2 linked regions of the Thiocapsa rosea genome follow. The protein of the gene in region 1 interacts with the protein of each later gene in a pairwise test. Links are inferred from orthologs where the notes say so. Each region holds a gene or a part of one and is shown on either strand. Other genes may lie near its edges.

Region 1 (3,148 bases):
AGCACCGGGCTGATCCGACGCTACGGCGGCGCCCTGACCCTGGAGGCAACCTCCGAGGCAGGAACGGAATTCCGAATTTGGGTCCCTGCCGAACCTGCGTTCGACGATGAAGACACCTGGCTTGCACAGACACTGGTGTCGAGCCTGGAATCGCGCTCCTGGCCGGCATCCGAATACACTGCAACGCGACCGGATACACAGCCACGATCGCGCCCGGCTTCAGCACAGGACAACGCCATGCCAGAGCACTTCAAAGACCAAGGCTTTCTGCCCCTGCAGATCGCCGTCCTGACCGTCTCGGACAGTCGGACCGAGGAGAACGACACCTCGGGACGACTTTTGGTGGAGCGTGCCGAAGCGGCGGGGCACCGGGTCGTGGCCAAACGGATCGTCCCGGACGACATCTACCGGATGCGCGCGGCCTTCTCGGAATGGATCGCCGACCCCGAGATCCAGGTCATCTTGAGCACCGGAGGCACCGGCGTCACCGGACGGGACAGCACGCCGGAGGCCGTGGCCCCATTGCTCGACAAGCCGCTCGAAGGCTTCGGAGAGCTGTTCCGAAGCTTCTCGCTCGAGGAGATCGGCACATCCACCTTGCAGTCGCGCGCGCTCGGGGGACTCGCCAACGGGACCTTCATCTTCTGTCTGCCGGGCTCCAGCGGGGCCTGCCGCACCGCCTGGGATCGCATCCTGCTCGCGCAGTTGGACAGCCGCACCCGCCCGTGCAACTTCGCCCAGCTCATTCCGCGCTTGCTGGAGCGTTGACGATGACAACGGATCCTTGCGGCTGTGATGCGTCCGGGCGCGCGGCGCTGACCAAAGAGCAGGCGCTCGAGCGCCTGCTCGCGCGCGTCGACCCCATCGGCGAGACCGAGAGCGTCTCGATCGCCGAGGGACTCGGACGCGTCTTGGCCGAACCGGTCAAGAGCGCGATCGACGTCCCTGCCTGGGACAACAGCGCGATGGACGGCTATGCAATCCGTCATGCGGACCTGGCGGCCGGCGACGGGCGCCTGCGCGTCGCTCAGCGGATCCCCGCCGGCTCGTCCGGAAGCGTCCTCGCCCCCGGCACGGCGGCGCGCATCTTCACCGGTGCCCCGGTTCCCGAGGGCTGCGATACCGTGGTGATCCAGGAGGTCTGCGAGGCCGCGGAGGACTGGGTTCAAGTCCCGCTCGACTGCAAAACCAACGCAAACATCCGCCGCATCGGCGAGGACATCCGCGCCGGCGCCGAGGTCATCGCCACAGGCACCCGTCTCGCCCCGCAGCACCTTGGACTCGCGGCATCGATCGGCACCGCGCGTGTCCGTGTCTATCGGCGCTTGCGCGTCGCGGTCTTCTCCAGCGGCGACGAGCTGGTGATGCCGGGCGAGCCGCTCGGTCCCGGACAGATCTACAACTCCAACCGCTTCATGCTCTTCGGGTTGCTGGAGCAACTCGGCTGCAAGGTGGTGGATCTGGGGATCGTCGAGGACACCCCCGCAGCCACCGAGCAGGCGTTGATGCAGGGCGCAGCTCAGGCCGACCTGATCGTCGGCAGCGGCGGCGTCTCGGTCGGCGAAGAGGACCACATCAAGTCCGCGCTCGAGCGGGTCGGCACACTGGAACTCTGGAGCGTCGCGATCCGCCCCGGCAAGCCGCTGGCCTTCGGGCGCATCGGCGCGACGCCCTTCATCGGCAATCCGGGTAACCCGGTCTCGCTGTTCGTGACCTTTTGTCTCTTCGGCATCCCGGTGATCCGACGGCAGCAGGGTATCGCCGGGGATCTGCGTCCCCTGACGCTTCGGGTCCGTGCAGGTTTCGACTGGCTACGCCCCGACAAGCGAAGGGAGTTTCACCGGGCGCGCATTCAAATCGGCGACGACGGTGCGCAGGAGCTTGCGGTGTTCCCCAGCCGCTCATCCGCCGTGCTCTCCTCCGTCGCCTGGGCGGACGGCCTGGTGGAGATTCCCGAGAACCAGGTCATCCACAAAGGCGACTTCGTGGATTTTATTCCGTTCAAGGGTCTCTTCGGCTGAACCGCGTGCGGCGGGGCATGGCAGGGGCCGGGATCGGATCATTCTCCCCGGGATCAATGAACTCGGGGGGACGCGGTTCAGGTGACTGGGGTTTTGTTGGGCGGGTTATCCCTCATGGCGGTATCACCGTGGATCGGCAGTTGTTTGGGCTGAAAGAAAGTCAGGCCCGAGATTCGGCGGCATAGAGTAGCGGATAGAAATATGATCGATATCCTGTATTTCGCTCGGCTCAGAGAGAGCCTTGGACTGGCGAGGGAGCAACTGGATGCCTCGCAAAACATCGACTCCATCGCGGATCTACTCGCGCACCTGCGTATTCGCGGCGAGCCTTGGTCAACGACATTGGCCGAAGGTGAATCCGTTTTGGCGGCAGTGAATCAAGAGATCGCCCGGCCGGACACGCGGATCAAAGACGGCGATGAGATCGCACTCTTCCCGCCGGTCACCGGCGGGTAGAGCACGCAGGCCATTGATGAGAAACGGTTCTCATGAATGGCCCGGAACTATAGGGTAGGGAAGGCTCACGCCTCCCCTCCCTCCGGTAGGGTCGAGAACTGGCGCGCCGAGGTTAGGGTCCGGTGGATCCTCCAGCGCTTTCGCGCTGGCCCTCAGTCCGGCTCCCATGATCACGTTTCCAGCCCCCGCCACGTCAAACCCGGCGTGCCGTTTTCCGGCACCGGGCTTTCCTGCCGACTTCACATCCAGGGTTATGAGACCGCTTGCACTGGGAGCGCTTTCGGCTTACGCAGCCCGATTCGGTACCCGTCGTAGAGCCCGAGCACCTCGTATAGCCACGTCCTACTCCACCTCTTCCAGCCAAAGCCCTGACGCTGCCGCGCGCGCATCAGATGGCGCCGAATCTTCTTCTCCACCCAATCTTGGACATACCCGAAACAGCGACTGGAGTGCCCCACCCGAAAGTAGCCTACCCACCCCCTGAGGATCGGATTGATCAAGGCGATCACCCGATCGATCGGCTGCGAGCGGTAGCGGCGGAACACGTCCTTGAGGCGTTGTAGGATCGCGGTACGCGCCTTCATCCGTGGCGTGTAACGCGCGCCCCAGACCCCGCGCCGAGTCTTGGCCCGGCGGAAGTCAAAGCCCAGGAAGCTGAATGCCCCTCCCCG
Region 2 (3,233 bases), 1.5 Mb from region 1 along the record:
AGGCGCTGGCAGCCTTTATCTCGGCCGCCCGCCTTGCGCGCGGCTCGATCGTCATCGAGGTGCGCAAGTCCGCCTTTACCGATGCGCGATTGGCCTTGGAGCGTTTTGCCCGGTCGCTGCAAGCCAAGAATCATGGCCTGTTGATCGAGGATGCCGGAGTGGATGACTGCGCCTTTCTCGCGGAGCACCGCGACCTCATCACGCATGTCAAGCTCGAGCGTAGCCTCACACAGGGGCTGGTCGAGCGGCGTGTTCCGCAGGATGCGGTGAACGCGCTGGTGCAGTGCGCGAAGAAGGAGGGCATGCGGGTCATCGCGTTGGCGGTCGACAACGCCGAGCTTCTGCCGATGCTGGCTGCCGCGGGTGTGGATGCGATTCAGGGGCATTTCGTCAGCATGCCTTATCAGAATCTCATGTACCCCAGCATTCAGCGTGTCGAGTCCAGCTCCGGTCCGGCCTGGCAGGGTCCCGAGCGGGTCGGTTGAGAGGTTCCGTGCGTGCGCAAATTTTTTTGCTCCGATGGCTGCAACGGGCGCGCATTTTCCGAATTTCGCGGTACACTAGGCGCAAGTGAAAGCCCCGCGCATGGAATTCGGGCCTGGTGCTTCGAATCGCTCGGCACCGTTTGAGGCCACCCCTGTGCGAGATCAAATCTCGAGATCAGACGATCGACCCCATTCCGACATCTGCTTTTTATTCCTGCCTCCTCTCCAATTCCGTGCCGATGAGCATCCGCCTTCCAGTAGAGGTTGTCGCGTCCGGTTCAGCGCATCGGGCAAGGCGCGAGTCGTGGCTGCGCCTCGAGCGAAGGGCGATCGGAACAGGGATGCCGTTCGGTATGGTGCGTTGCGGGAGCTGCACGGTGATTCGGGGTACGGCACGACAAGAAAAATCCGGTTAAGGCATGCTGCACGCGAACCATGGAACGCCCTTCGGTGACCGGGATCCGACGCATGATAAAGACTGAGTCAGATGGTCTTGATTCAGATTCCACTCAAGATCGAGTGGAGGACACACTAGCCTTATTGCAAGGCTGGGTTTAAGTAAAGCCAACTCAGGTTGGTCCGTTAAGTGATGAGGTTGATATGCCAGGTGAATTGGTTTCCGGGACGGTCAAGTGGTTCAATGACGAGAAGGGATATGGCTTCATTGAGCGCGAGGGCGGCAAAGACGTCTTTGTCCATCATAGTGCCATCAATGGATCGGGTCGTAAGACGTTGCTCGAGGGTCAACGCGTGACCATGGAAGTCACGCAAGGCCCCAAGGGGCCGCAGGCGGAGAACGTGACCCCCGACTGAGGTTGCGACACCACCCGGAGCTGAGCTGATAGGCACGATCCAACGCAGGCAAAGGTCTTCGTTGGATGCAGTCTGAGGCACCCGGCCCCCGTCGCACTGCTCTCAATGGGCTACGGCCCTTGAGAGCATTATGTTTCGTTGTGCTCTGTCCCGCTCGGCCCTATCCGGGGCACCGACTCTGCTGTCCCCGCCCTGTCACGTCGATGTCTTCAGCTGTGCTTCGAGTCGCGCGACGTCCTCCGCTGAATTGATGTTTGAAAACGCTTGTGGCCGATCGCTGAAGTCGGCTAGCGCAGGGCGATGTCGAACGATCCAATCCGCAACCTTTCGAGTGCCCGCCGCGAGATCGGCCGAGAGTTCCGGTTCGAGCGAGACCGGCATCAGGGCATAGACCGGGTGAATGCGGACCCCTTCGGTGACTGTTGCCAGAGAGGCATCGTCCGATGCCAACGCGGCGATGAGTCCGCGCGCGAGATCGGGCGGCAACAAAGGCCCGTCGCACGGAACGGTCAAGATCCAATCGGTTCGAGCGGCGCGCATGGCGCACAGCATCCCGGCTAAAGGTCCGTTGAATCCGGGTTCGGAGTCGGCGATCACGGGCACGCCGTATCCTGCATAGATCTCGCGATGACGGTTTGCGTTGATGAGCAGCGTGCCGACCTGTGGTGCGAGTGCATCAAGGATCCATTCGATCAGCGGGCGACCGGCGAACTCCACCAGCCCTTTGTCGACGCACCCCATGCGACGTCCGCGGCCACCGGCCAGGATGACCCCGGTGATCTCGCGTGGTGTCGGCGCAGTGCGCTTCATTCCGAGTCCGAATGCGGGTTCGCCTGAACGTTTCGCCCCGACTTGCGTCCCGATCAACCCGCATCCTCGTCCCGGCTCGAGGCGCTGTAGGGGAAGCGGACATGCCCGAAACGGATGAGGAGTACGGCGACGGCCAGAATCAGGATGGCGACCGAGGTGGCGATGATCGCGGTCTCGGTCATCTCCTTCATGTCGATGATCAGGTGGCGGGCGAGTGCAACCATTGCGATATAGAGCGGCATGCGGATCGGCAAGGCGCCGGATTGCAGGTAGATGCCGACCATCGTCAGCACCTCGAGATAGATGAAGAGCAGGAGAAGATCGCCGAGGCTGACCGCGCGGCGGCCGACCATCTCCGTGATCTCCTGGATACCGGCGATGAGCGTCGCGACGGCGATCACCACGAGACCGACCATCTCGACCCAGGAGAGGAGCCGCCCGCCGACCGACACGATGCGCGATTTCGATGGCTCTGGGTTCATGGCAAGATCTCGATCGACGTCCCGTCGACGGTGAGTGACCAGATCTCGTCGATCTCACGGTTGGAGACGGCGATGCAGCCAAGCGTCCAATCATCCTCGATCCGCGTCGAGCGGTTTTTTCCGTTCGGTTGGCCGTGGATCAAGATCATCCCTCCGGGCGGTTCTCCGCGACGCTCGGCTCGCCATCGGTCGCCGGGGCTTGGATAGGAGATGTGCAGCGCCTTATAAAACCGGCTGCGGTCGTTCCGCCGGTCGAGCAGGTAGCGTCCTTCGGGGGTGCGGCCGTCGCCCTCGCGTGTCTTGTGCCCGATCGGCTGAAACCCGAGCGCGATCTCATAGCTCCGCAAGGTTCGGTCGCCCTGCATCAGGTAGAGGCGACGCTCGGCCTTCTTGACGACCAACCGGTCTGCCTTGCCCGGGGGGGCACGATGGGACGGTGCGTGGGTTGGGGGCGCGCTCGGATCCGCGATCGGGAGGTACGACATCGCCGGTGCGGGCGCCGAACCCATCGACAGCACTGCGGCGATGATCAAGGCATGGCCTGGTGCGCGACCAGATCTCGCCCTTGCCTCACGACAGGTCGAAGGCATGCGATTTGAGGTCGGCGAGACTGACGACCTCAAGTGCGCGCTCGTGGGTCGCC

Evidence for each region.
Region 2: the proteins of BDD21_RS18930 (region 1) and mobA interact in binary tests that used the Escherichia coli proteins (3 or more experiments, as listed by UniProt). The link is inferred for Thiocapsa rosea from one-to-one orthologs.

Annotation. Positions count from the first base shown.
Region 1 is NZ_RBXL01000001.1:4,224,345-4,227,492, reverse strand. Bases 68-2,895 are described here. They hold BDD21_RS18930 (molybdopterin molybdotransferase MoeA), read left to right. Parts: upstream 68-770; coding sequence 771-2,021; downstream 2,022-2,895. Other genes in these bases: ltrA (group II intron reverse transcriptase/maturase), read right to left, coding at 2,729-2,895; moaD (molybdopterin converting factor subunit 1), read left to right, coding at 2,223-2,477; moaB (molybdenum cofactor biosynthesis protein B), read left to right, coding at 238-768. Also shown: more of ltrA, read right to left, coding at 2,896-3,148. UniProt on the Escherichia coli protein: Catalyzes the insertion of molybdate into adenylated molybdopterin with the concomitant release of AMP.
Region 2 is NZ_RBXL01000001.1:2,772,618-2,775,850, forward strand. The notes cover bases 302-3,214. They hold mobA (molybdenum cofactor guanylyltransferase MobA), read right to left. Parts: upstream 2,109-3,214; coding sequence 1,494-2,108; downstream 302-1,493. Other genes in these bases: BDD21_RS12300 (EAL domain-containing protein), read left to right, coding at 302-485; BDD21_RS12305 (cold-shock protein), read left to right, coding at 1,086-1,298; BDD21_RS12315 (phosphate-starvation-inducible protein PsiE), read right to left, coding at 2,162-2,590; BDD21_RS12320 (L,D-transpeptidase family protein), read right to left, coding at 2,587-3,075; BDD21_RS12325 (DUF2237 family protein), read right to left, coding at 3,161-3,214. Outside these bases: more of BDD21_RS12300, read left to right, coding at 1-301; more of BDD21_RS12325, read right to left, coding at 3,215-3,233. UniProt on the Escherichia coli protein: Transfers a GMP moiety from GTP to Mo-molybdopterin (Mo-MPT) cofactor (Moco or molybdenum cofactor) to form Mo-molybdopterin guanine dinucleotide (Mo-MGD) cofactor.